Regions from separate parts of the Bacillus sp. ISL-75 genome, predicted to be linked through region 1. Evidence: riboswitches for the same ligand, from Rfam matches in the RefSeq annotation. Region 1 holds a riboswitch; the other holds the start of a gene.
What was found. A riboswitch is a leader RNA that binds a small molecule or an ion and turns the genes downstream of it on or off. The one in region 1 is predicted to bind FMN.
Positions count from the first base shown of each region.

Region 2: it holds a riboswitch for FMN, as region 1 does, so the genes downstream of both, J7E63_RS05095 (ECF transporter S component) here and ribE (riboflavin synthase) in region 1, are expected to answer to the same signal.

Region 1 covers NZ_JAGGQX010000027.1:53,110-59,635, forward strand. The annotation lists gene ribH (6,7-dimethyl-8-ribityllumazine synthase) at 1-126, opposite strand, end outside; partial or broken gene ribB (3,4-dihydroxy-2-butanone-4-phosphate synthase) at 152-775, opposite strand; gene ribE (riboflavin synthase) at 835-1,494, opposite strand; FMN riboswitch at 1,643-1,791, opposite strand; gene J7E63_RS12640 (ATP-binding protein) at 1,919-4,588, opposite strand; gene J7E63_RS12645 (M23 family metallopeptidase) at 4,567-5,259, opposite strand; gene J7E63_RS12650 (glycosyltransferase) at 5,500-5,874, opposite strand; gene J7E63_RS12655 (hypothetical protein) at 5,955-6,257, opposite strand; gene J7E63_RS12660 (helix-turn-helix transcriptional regulator) at 6,420-6,526, shown strand, end outside.
Region 2 covers NZ_JAGGQX010000011.1:83,668-90,193, reverse strand. The annotation lists gene sigX (RNA polymerase sigma factor SigX) at 1-163, shown strand, start outside; gene J7E63_RS05105 (hypothetical protein) at 138-1,313, shown strand; gene J7E63_RS05100 (peptidoglycan DD-metalloendopeptidase family protein) at 1,481-2,236, shown strand; FMN riboswitch at 2,379-2,510, shown strand; gene J7E63_RS05095 (ECF transporter S component) at 2,677-3,261, shown strand; gene J7E63_RS05090 (ferredoxin) at 3,376-3,624, opposite strand; gene J7E63_RS05085 (YpbB family protein) at 3,886-4,923, shown strand; gene J7E63_RS05080 (RecQ family ATP-dependent DNA helicase) at 4,923-6,437, shown strand; gene J7E63_RS05075 (CPBP family intramembrane glutamic endopeptidase) at 6,434-6,526, shown strand, end outside.

The DNA of each region.
Region 1 (6,526 bases):
ATGTCTTTTAAGTGCATCCTGTGCACCGCCTAATAGTTTACTTGTAATGAATTCATTAAAACGTCCAACCACGATTCCAACTTTTAATCCTGAGCCAACTAAATTTCCTTCAAAAATATTACCCATGAGTATGCCTCCTAAATTTGTTTTAAACTTCCCGCTTAACTAAATTTTCCTTGTTGTTTCGGTATTCTACTAAATCTTTAATCGTTATCATTTTAATGTTTAGCTTATCAGCAATTTTGCGCAGCTGTGGGACACGTGCCATCGTGCCATCGTCATTCATGATTTCACAAATGACACCAGCAGGCTTGGCACCGCATAAAATTGCAAGGTCTACAGCTGCTTCTGTATGCCCTGTTCTGCTCAAGACTCCGCCTTTTTTAGCAATTAATGGAAACATATGCCCTGGTCTTAAAAAATCAGATGCTTTTGATTCCGGGTCAACCATACTCAACACCGTTGCTGAACGTTCAAATGCAGAAATGCCCGTGGTAGAAAATTTATGGTCAATGCTTACGGTAAAAGCTGTTCGATTTGGATCCGTGTTCTTGGAAACCATTGGATGTAAGTCGAGCTTTTGAGCTAATGCCTCGTCAATAGGAACACAGATTAGACCTCTTCCGTGAGTGGCCATAAGATTTATAACCTCAGGCGTTGCTTTTTCAGCAAGAGAAATAAAGTCCCCTTCATTTTCCCTGTTCTCATCATCGCAGGCAATAACAACCTTTCCTTCTTTTAAATCAGCAAGAGCTTCGTCAATCGTATTAAACACGCCACATCTCTCCTTTCAAAATTACATACCAATTAAAACTAGACTTTTCCAACCAAAATTTAATTAAAGCCATTGTCTGCTAAAAATTGTGCCGTTATCCCTGTCTTACGCTTTTGCGCTGTATCACTTGAAAGGTTATTGATAAAATGGCCAACGTATTTACCAATCATATCGCATTCTAGATTAACGATATCCCCTGACCCCTTTAGTCCCAAAATCGTTTCCGACAATGTATGGGGGATGATCGATAGTGTAAAACTATTTTCCGTTACCGCAAAAACAGTCAAACTTGTCCCATCTACCGTTATAGACCCTCTTAAGATTACATATTTTAATATATCCTGCTCTGCTTCAATCTCATAGTAGACGGCATTTTCGAAGGACTGTTTACTTTTAATTATGCCTGTTCCATCGATATGTCCTGAGACAAAATGGCCGCCAAACCTTCCACCTGCTGCCATCGCCCGCTCAAGATTTACTTTGGAACCTCGCTTTATCATATTTAAACTTGAAGCTTTGACCGTTTCGGGCATAACATCTACCGTAAACAGCTTACCCGTAAAGGATGTCACCGTAAGACATACCCCGTTGACCGCAATACTGTCGCCAAGGTGAACATCATTAAGTATTTTTTTTGCCTCAATGGCTAAAACAAACGACTCGCCAGTCCGCTGGATGTTCGCGACTACCCCAATTTCCTCAATAATTCCAGTAAACATAATTTCCTTCTCCTTACTATGGTTCCACTTAAATTCTTACCCTAAAATGAAAAAGACCCTGAAGACAATAAGTCCTCAGGGTCCTATAAAAGACAATAGAAAATAAAGGGTTAAAAATAGGTACACTACACCCTACAATTAATCCCGTCTTTTCCTTCTCCCATCCAGACTTTAACTGTCGGCTCTGGAGTTTCACCAGATCCACCGTTTAACAATAATATGTTAACCGGGTCACGGACTAAGAAGCATCGCTTCATCACCGCCGGTTAGGAATTTCACCTGACCCCGAAGGCGACCGTATCTTAACCGATGCGGTCGTTTAATTATTCAATTAAGTTTATATTACTTTAGGAAAGCGAAACATGCAAATAAAATAGCTCCCTATTTTGCGCTGAAAAAAGGATTTTATGCGGTAAATCTTGTATTAAGCTGTTTCTAGTATCCTTTCAATTTCTTCAAAATGCCTTCCGTATAACCTCGAGTGATGTTTAGTGATAAATGAATTGTCATAAGGTTTGTATCTTTCATAAGACGGTTTTAGCATTCGGACCATAAAGGCTGGCTTGCGCTCTCCTCCAAAATTTAAGACGCAGATCGCGTGCCTCGTGGTTTTCGTGTTCGGGATATTTAAGGCAGATTCAATAGAGATCGGCTGCAGCTGAGTCTCTAATTTTTTAAAGGTATTTTCGTTGTCATTTTTAAACAGCAGCCAATTCACCCCGCCCGAAATTAAGTCCTCCGATATCTCTTTTAACTGACCCAAATGATGGCAGGCAAAGATGCTCCCTAAACGCTCCTTTCTACCCTGTACGGCAATTCTCGAGAGCAGCTTAGCAAGACCTGGATTTTCAGAGAGATACGTCTGAGGCTCGTTATAAACAATAAATGCACCATTTCCTTGGTCTTCTACCGTCATTAACATCCTTGTCATTAGTACTTTTAAGGTAATCCAGTGTACTAAAGTCCGTACAGCAACAGTGGATAGAATCCGATCTGGCACTCTAAAGATAACAACTTTGCCTTCCTTCATCCATTGCTCCAGGTTCATTTCCGCTTTAGGGGGCTGTGCAAATATTTCGAATAAAGTGGAGTCGCCCATAAACTCATCTAGCCTATTCAGAATGGATCCCGCTTTTCCATCGAGTGACTTTTGGCCATCTTTCGTGCATTTCATTTCGGTCGACGTGATTTCCCCTTTGTTATTTTTCTTTTCTACTAACTCATATTTGCTTAAATAAATTTCAATCTCTTCTGCGATCCTCGGCTTACCTTCTAACCGTAATCGTTTGGCTGTTTCTTCTCTAAATGATTCTTCTTCCAGCAATCGTTTAATATTGTATAAGCTGCCGTTCGATGCCTGGGCAAAGGCTCTTAAAATCTTCCGGCTTTGCCCCATCGATTCCACATCTCCAAAAAAGTCTATAAGCTCATTGGCAAAACGATCTGCACCTTTACGGCCAATTTTAGCCATGACCTCGGTTAGATCTAGTGGTGGTAAATAATTCTCATCTGATAAGTCGATATCAATAATCCTTTCAGGTGGAAGGCTATCTCGGATACCGTTTGCCATGCCTTGTAATCCATCTTTATTCACCTGGTCAATCACCACAAAGCTAATATTGTGATTTAAAGAAGCCTCTGTCACGAAATTTTGAATAAAGGTATCTTTACCACTACCCATACCTCCCATGGCGACGTACCCTTTATATGTCTCCTCGGGATTATTGAGAGGAATTTGAATTGGTTTTTCCTCGCCTTTTAATTCTGCATGACCAACTAAGATTCCGCTGCTCATCTGGGCTTTGATTTTTAACGGTTTACAAAGCAGTTTTATATTGTTACTTCCGATACTTACTTTAATACCATTGATATTCACATGAGCTGGGGACAATTTGTGGATAAAAATTGATGGGATTTCAGTCTCCACTTTTTTGTTTACAGACAATTCATTTTCATACCGTTGCTGGATGATAGAAGTAGGCATCTGTAAGGCTACCTTTGCGATCTCATCGCAGGATAATAAAGATACGTCTCCATCAGCTTTTGTGGTTTTAGATAAATGAAGTGTGTTCAACTCCTGAATGATTTCACGTCTCCTCCATTTTGTGCGTACCTTATAAGGTAATAATTCATTGTCGCCCGCAATTTCTGTGAAGGAGCTGCTAATCGTATTTACCTGGAGATCTGCCCGAAGTTTCATTTCAGAATATGCTGCAACTCGAACCCAAGTCTTCCATACAGGCTCGTTCAACTTATCTAATGTTTTAGTGCTAAGCTTACCTGAATTTAGCTCATCGATAAGAGCTGATTTCTTATCAATGATCTTCTTTTTCTCAAATGGTTTGTCGCTTTTGAAGAAGGTATTGCCAACAGCATTCATAACATCGTTTAGAACGTCATAAATTTCATTAGCAAAGGTCCCTATACCTTTCTTAAATGCTTTTTGAAATTTACTGGAGGTAATTCTGGAGCGAACAGGAATTACCCCCTTCTGTAATTTTTCATTGGCCCAATGACTGTTCTGGGCCCACTGTTTTCGGTCGTAGGTTTCTGTACAAATCGATAATCTTGCAAAGTCTCCATCCATTGAAATATCATCTAGTGCGGTTAGTAGTGAGGCAATTGGTGAAGTTTGTTCGGTAGAATTTACTCTGAGGGAAAATATATCATGCCTAGAAAGACGAATCTCTTGGAGCACAACTTTATCACTATTTGGTATTTCCAATACTTTTGTTTCCACTTCTTCGACAGTAACTTTCATGTAATTTCCAAGAATTTCACGGAATTTTTTTACCCATATTTCTGTAGTACTAACATAGAATTCAATGCGTTTTTCATCTTTCTCCTGTTTGAATATCACGTCAAACCAAACGGTATCTTTTTCTCGATACGTATATTTGAATCCTTGTCTGCTGATTCTCGATGGCATTTTATCATAAATTTCGTACATATTATGGAGGACTCTCCACATTTTTGAATTGCTGTTATTGGTCACTGACGTGTGAGGGACGATTCGGTAAGTGACCATTTTATTTTGTTGATAAGCAAAATACTCAGATAGTTTAATGGACTTTATTTCCCTAATATTAACCACGAGATCACCCCCATCATCGCAAATCCCCAGCGTGTGAAATACTTTGGAAAATTACCAGTGAACATAATGGCAATACCTGCAGCAATCGTAATTCCTGTTCCTATTTCGGGCATTAGGTCCGTTAAGGTATGCCCTATATTGGTGAGCCAAAGTTGCAACGTTTCTTGAAAGGTCTCTTTTGTTGGGATGCCAGCTGCATGCATTTCGGCACCGATGACTTTATCAGCAAAAGAGTTATATTTGTCTAAAATGAAGTGACCCACATCGCTGAAATGAAACCCGTTACCTTGCATATTTGAAATCTGTTCGGCAGCAGGTGTAGGATCCACCCATTGTCCGGCAGCATCTTTCATCCCATAATGTAGATGAGCACCGGTTGAATTACCCGTGTTTCCTGATAATCCAATGGAGTCACCAGCGTGTAAGTGCTCGCCTATCTTCACTTTGATGTTAGACATATGCCCATATATGGAAAGTGTACCGTCCTCGTTTCGAATGAAGACACCTTTTCCTAAATTGTTTGTGCCCAAGTCTACTACCTTCTCTACAACCCCATTCATAACGGTATGGAGATCCGTTCCTTCTGGCATAGCCAGGTCAATCCCATGATGGGGAACCATATTTCTTACTTCTGATAACTCGCCATAATCACTTGATAATTGAAATTTCATTCACCTTACCCCCTTTACGGATAAAAGCGTTGAAATTAACAGGCTTAATCGGTTTGTTTTTAGAATAAAGCCGGTAGCCAATGATACATAACATAATGATTGCTTTAGTGCCCATCTCTGTCACCGTCCTTTTTTCAAATCGAATAGCAATTGAACAAAAAACTCAACATCTTCTGTCTTTGTGGCAATCTTCAAAAGCTTTTCTATAAAAGCAATCGACTTACTCATCAGTATCACTCCCTATAACTTCTTTAGAAAGTCCCGAATATCAATCGCATGACGGGCCAAAATATAACCGGCAGAACCACCTATCAATAGCTCCAGTGCCTTTGGTCGATGTCCGAACATCCAGGCTACCCCACCAAACACAAACACACCGACTACAATCCAATCCACAATATTCATAACCGCTTCCCATAAATTTCCGAAAGTTTGGTCAGCTGATGCTTTTGTAGCTGCCCAGGCTGATTTCGGAACCATCACAGCCATTAAACCTCCTCCCACGGATACTACTCTCATTAAGTTTTTATCCTGGAGCATTTTGAGTAAATCGCCCACTGGGTATTTTTCTTGTTTCACAAATTGCTTAAAATCAATTGTCTCAGTACGTGCCATTTCATTCCCTCCTGAATAAATCGTTTTGATTTTGCTGATAATAGAAGAAACCAATCTAAGGAGCTGTTGATATGTTATTTTTAATCGGTGGAGCCATTGGTGCCGCAATCGGAATCCTTGTCAATGTTCTTAGTTAAATACTTAATATCTCTTTTAATTACTTCCACACGAGGCGCTTTTAGCGTCTCTTTTTGCTGTTCAAATTTTCTTTTTTCCTCTAAATAGCCATCTTTTTTCTTCTGGTACTCACGATCCACTAGCAATTTTAAAAATGCACTTGAATTTCTTTTCTTTCCGTTGGATAAAGATGAGACAAATTCATACAATTCTTTTTGTTCTGGGTCTTCAGTATTTAAGCATAAAGGAATTCTTTTTATACTCACTGTTGTTGTCTCCTTCGCAAGTGTTGATTAACTAGTTAATAACTAGCAGGATTTTAATAATTAATTGCGAACTAGTTAGTAACTCGTTATTTGATAAATGATATTCGCCTATTTTCATAATAATGTACGTCCATTTATATTTTTTTGTAAAGGAGTTTACATATGGAGTGTCGATTAAAAGAAATATTAGAGGAAGAAGGAAGAACTCAAAAATGGTTGTGTCAAAAAGCAGGAGTCACTAGCACCACAATGACTAGTCTTGTAACTAA
Region 2 (6,526 bases), on a different contig from region 1:
TATTCAAGATTTATCGATTGCTGAAACAGCCCAAGCATTAGGATGGACAGAAAGCAAGGTGAAAACGACACAGCACCGTTCGTTAAAGGTATTGAAGAAACATATGGAAATGTCTTATCAGAAGGAGGGAGCGGCAAGTGAAAAAGTCAGAGTGGAGCGATAAGCAGCTCGAAGAACTATTAAGGCAAATGCCCAAAATACAAGATGATCGCAATCCTCGTGACATTTATCAGAATCTTTCTATAAAAAAGACAAAAATAAAACAATGGCTCCTGCCTGGCCTCGCTACTGCATGTGCATTGCTCATTTTCTTCATCTTAGTTCCTAAATTAATGGTCGGAACCCAATACTCAGAGGATAAAGCAAGTCAAAAAAATGCTTCATCTGGGCAGGAAATGCAAACAGCGGATGAGGATTCCTCCAGTGCTTTGAAAAAAGAAGATGACAATTTAAAAGCAAAGACCTTTTCAGCAGCTGAGAATAATGAACTTTTGAAAACAGCGGTCTATGATGATGAAGTAGACAATGGAAGGGTCTTAACTTATTGGATTCCAGATCCGCAAGCGCAAATACTTGTTCCAGTTTCCACTATAGTAAATGATTCAAATGATAAATCATGGCTAACTATATTTAATGAAAACATGGTGAGTTTAAAGGAAGAAGAATGGGGTTTAAGCGAATTTTATCCACTTAATGCTACGCTGAGGCTTGATAATAAAAATAAAGCTGTTTTGGTTGATGTGCCGTCAACCCATCAGTACGGCCAAGGATCAACAACAGAAACAAATTTTATGAATGTATTACAAAAAGATATTTCTTCGAACAGTAACATAAAAAAAATCCGATTTTCAACAAATGGTGAGCCTGGAATTGAACTAGGGAATCTTGGCAGGAAAGAGGAAATTGAAGTCGTCCAAAAGAAGAATCATGCCTTCTTTTTTTATTTTTCCAAAGATAGTGAAATCCCCTACTTAGTTCCATCAATAGAGACGTATACTGATATTAATAGGGCTTTGGAGGCAATGAAGAATGATCAGCCCTTATTAGGGTTAAAAAGTTCACTTTTTCCAGCTCTGCCGATTAAGGATGTATCCATTAAAGAAAAAACTTTACTTGTTACAATAGATGAAAATTCGAGTCTACGAGAAGACCAAGTTACGATTAACGCTTATGAGTCCTTGTTATTAACAGCTAAAGAATTTGGTTTAGAAAAAGTCGTTATAAAAAATTCGCCTATAAAAAAAATCGGAACATTTGACCTATCAAAGGAAAACAAAGTCCCGCGTGCTCCAAATCTACAGACGCTTCAATAATTATTCTCTATCAACCCCTTGTGGTTGATTTTTTTTATCATGAATAAAATAACTATAATCTCCAAATTATAACAAGTATGTCTAATCGCTTCTCCACCAAGGTATATGTTCTAAAGGTGAAACAACTAACATATGGTGTGGAGGAGGAAAAGAACTAAGGAGGTTGAATGAAGAAAATGCGAGACTACATAAAAAGGGTTCTTATTGCCCTAATTATGGCGCTATGTGTCAGTTTGTTATTTTTAGGTGGAATACATTCCGAAGCAAGTATGAAGGATGAGAAAGAGATAAAGGATGGGTGGATATGGCCTGCAGACGGTATTATTTCTGATACATATGGAACGAGAATGGGTAAACATAAGGGAATTGATATTGCTGGAAAATTGAACACACCTGTTCTTGCCGTCGATGATGGTCAAGTAGTTAAATCCTATTATTCGAATACATACGGAAATGTAGTATTTATAAAACATCCAAGTCATTTTGTTACTGTCTATGCCCATTTAAACAAGCGAACTGTATTAGAAGGTCAAAGTATTAAGCAGGGAACCGTAATAGGGAAAATGGGGAGAACAGGACAAGCTACTGGGACCCATCTTCATTTTGAAACCCACCAGCATGAGTGGAGATATGATAAGAAATATGCATTGGATCCAGAAAAGTTCTTAGGAAAAGCGGACACAGGCGAGAATGTACAGGGTGGAATAGCTGGAATCAATGACGATGTATTAGAAGCAAGCTCCCATGTAAAACTTCAAAAGGAAGACAAAACAGAGAAAGGGAAAAAACAATATATCGTCAAACAAGGCGACACATTGTACTCCATTTCGAGGAAAAGCAATATGACGGTAACACGTATTAAACAACTTAACCATCTGTCCTCGGATCTTATTAAACCTAAGCAAGTATTAAATGTAAATTGAGATAATAAACAACCCGTGGACTCAAGTGTCTGCGGTTTTTTTGTAGAAACTGCTTTAAAAGTTACAAAAGCGTTAAAACGTAAACCTTTTACTTAACAAAAAATGCAGAAAGCATTATAATTATATTTATAATTAAATATCGATCTATCTTCGGGGCAGGGTGAAATTCCCGATCGGCGGTATTTGAGTAAAACTCATAAGCCCGCGAGCCGTTTTGGCAGGATTTGGTGTGATTCCAAAGCCGACAGTATAGTCTGGATGGGAGAAGATGGAGGTTCTGCAAACGTTCAAAAAATTAATGTTTAATGAACGTTTATTAAGCGTGCCTTTGTAAACTCCCTCAAGTATATTTTCTTGAGGGAGTTTTTATTTACTTAGGTCTCGACTGTTTGCTGAACCTCTCTTCCTAAACGCGATGGATCAAAAAAGGAGAGAGGAAGATGAAGAAGATGAGGAAACAGAGGAAAATGAATGTAAGGGCTTATGTGTCAATTGGAATGTTGAGCAGTATTGCATTTCTGTTAATGCTAATACAATTTCCATTGCCTTTATTCCCAAATTTCTTGTTTGTCGATTTCAGCGACATCCCAGCATTAATTGCCACATTGATTTTTGGACCAATTGCAGGAATATTAGTTGAGTTTTTTAAAAATGTCCTTAATTATATTCAGACAGGAAGTTTTACAGGAATTCCTGTTGGCCATATAGCCAATTTTGCTGCTGGCATTGTGTTTATCCTGCCAACATATTTCGTATATAATAGACTCAAAACTAGAAAAGGTATGACACTTGCGTTAATCGCCGGGACAGCTATAATGGCGGTAATGATGAGTTTGTTAAATTACTTCTTCATTTTACCGGCTTATACTGCTCTTATGGGATTCCCTGATATGCGTAATTTGGTAGTCCCTGCTATCTTACCTTTTAACTTAATAAAAGGTGTTATGATGTCATCCATCTTTATGCTTCTGTTCATTCGGATGCAGGCATGGATTAATAAGAACACAACAATTAAAAGTGTCTAATAAATAAAAACAACAGGAAGGACCCATTCCTCCTGTTGTTTTTTTGTAAAAAATTAAAACCTCTCACCTTAAAAAGGAGAGAGGTAGTAGCTTAACATTTGTTTTACCTAAATATTATTCAAATTTAGTTGGATTACCATCAAAAGCTTCGTCAGCTACCTTAATGGAATCAGTAGGACAGCCTTCAAAAGCATCCATCATATCATCGATTAATACATCTGGAATTTCAACAATTCCTTCATTATCATCAAGAGTTACAAATGCAATGCCTTCATCATCATAATCATAAATATCTGGTGCTGCTGCGCCGCAAGCCCCACATGCAATGCAAGTTTCCTTATCCACAATTGTGTACTTTGCCATGAAAAAAAACCTCCCAGTAATATAAACAAAATTATTCTTACACATTTTCCATTATCAAATTGAAAACGGATAACTCATATCTATTGTAAAACTGTATCGATAACTTTTCAATAGAAAAATACCCATATACCTGTAGATTATATAGTTGAATTTCTAATTCTTACACATTTTTGGACAACAATCTACTTTATTTCATGGTAGAATAAAGAAGAAAAATGGATATTTTGTCGATAATGTACGAAAAACGGCGGGGGACTTAGTATGATGCAACTTGAATCCATTATTCTTTATAGTGTAAAACAATTAAACAGGGAACGGACGATTTACTCCGTCTATCACCTGTTGAATGGAAAAAAATCATCACAAACTATCCAAGACGCCCACCTATTTTCATTAAAAAAATTTTTTGGGATTTATGAGCAATTAACAAGGGACTCCTTTGATGAAATATATCAATCAATGGTAGAAAAAAATTGGTTAATAAATAAAGGGGAACAACGATACGATGTAACGACCTCTGGAATAACACTTCTAGAAAACAAACCATTGCCCGAATATATAAATGGCTGGACCTTTCATCAAATATCCTCTCTATTTTGGGAAAGATTGTCCCTACTAATTCAGGTAGTATCCAATCTTGCTTTTAGGGAATCAAGATATATACCCATTCAAAAAAACAAAGACGTCCATATCTGGTTAAAAGCTGCTCTAAAGGATATCACCGTACCTAGGATGGAGTTGGGGACTGCTGTCTATTCAGAGTTAAATGAATGTTTTAATACAGTGAAAGACATGGACCCATCACTTGTAGTGTTTCGGTTAACTGGTTTTCAGCAGATTGGATTAACCCCTCTTCAAGTAGCAAAAAAGCTGAAGTTAGATATTCATGATTATCAGATTGGTTTTACTAATGCCCTTCATTACTTGATTCAAAAAATAATGGAAGACGGTAATCAGTTTAAAATTTTACCTTATCTTATCCATGATCTAATGCAAGATGATGAATTAACCCTTTCCTCAAGGAAAACACAGGCATTATTATTACAAGGATATAGCCTTGATATGATTGCAAATCTTAGACACTTAAAGTTAAGTACAATAGAAGATCATCTTGTTGAATTAGCCTTAAATGTAAAGGATTTTTCCATTGATACCTACGTCGATAGTGAGTTACAAAATAAGATTTTGGAAGTTTCGCGGCAAAAAGTAACCAAACAGCTAAAAGTGATAAGAGAAAAAGTAGGTGCTGCTACTTATTTTCAAATAAGGTTAGTTTTAGCGAAATATGGTGATAGATAATGGAATTAGAAAAGGTTTTAAAAAAACATTTTGGTTATCAAACGTTTAAGACTGGACAAAAAGAGGTAATCACCTCCATTCTTGCTGGGCAGCATACACTGGCAATGCTCCCAACTGGAACTGGAAAATCCCTTTGTTACCAACTTCCTGGGATTATTTTAGATGGGCACATTTTAATTATTTCTCCTCTTCTATCATTAATGCAGGATCAAGTGGAACAATTTAAAAGATTTGGTGAAAAAAGAGTCATTGCTTTAAACTCTTTTCTTTCGGGAGAGGAAAGAAATAGGGCCCTTCATCATTTAAGTCAATATAAATTTATCTTCATATCACCTGAAATGTTGAGAGTTCCCTATATCCTTCGTAAACTTCAAGAGCTTACGATTGCGTTGTTTGTTGTAGATGAAGCCCATTGTATTTCCCAATGGGGCTTTGATTTTCGCCCGGATTATTCAAAACTAGGTGAGATCCGAAAGAAATTCGGTAATCCACTAACGCTTGCACTGACAGCGACAGCTACAATAAAGGTACGACAGGACATTGTTGCTTCACTTGATTTAGAGGAAATAGTAAAAATAGAATCGACCATCGACCGACCCAATATCGGCTTTTATGTAAAAGAACTATTTGATTACCGCGATAAACAAGCCAGTGTCCTCGAGTTTGTTGCCAAATTGAAAAAACCAGGAATTATTTATTTTTCAAGTAAAAAAGCTGCCGAACTGATGGCAACCTTACTAACAGAAAAAGGAATCTGTCAGTCTATGGCCTATCATGGCGGATTGGATCAAAATACAAGGATACTGATTCAACAACAGTTTATCTATGGGCAATTAGATGTAATATGTGCTACGAGTGCTTTTGGCATGGGTATTAATAAAGAAAATATCCGTTTTATTATTCACTATCACATGCCAATGCAAATAGAATCTTTTCTACAGGAAATCGGAAGGGCAGGTCGCGATGGCGAACCGAGTATTGCCATCCTTTTATATTCGCCAGGGGATGAACAGCTTCCAATCCAGCTTGCAGAGAATGAATTGCCATCTGAACAGCAAATAGACTGGTTGTTTAAAAAGGTAGAACATGACCATCTTCTGAAGGATGGAAAGATCAATCTAAATACGAAACTAATGGAGCTTGGCGGTTTTACCGAGATTCAATGGAGGATAGTTGAGGACTTTGTAAATAATTCATTTCTAGAAGTGGCTAGCCTTGAAAAATTACAAAGCACTATTAATGATTTTGTTAAGGAAAGATTATCCATTAAGAAAAATAATATTTATTGCATGAAAAAATGGATTGAAACCAATTCTTGCAGACGTGAATATATTTTACATTATTTTAATGAAATAATGTCTAACAAGTTAAATCCATGCTGCGACATTTGCGGGCTTCAAATAAATGATTATCAAAATATTAATTCTAATCATTTTCCTTCAGTAAAAACAAATGAAAAAAACTGGAACGACTATCTTGCTAAAATTCTAATCAATTGTGAGTTGAGGGAATGAAAAAAAAGTATTTTGAATTAATTAATGAATTAACGGATAAAGATTTGCTTTTTCACCTGTACATGACACAGGGAATTCTCTGTGTGATC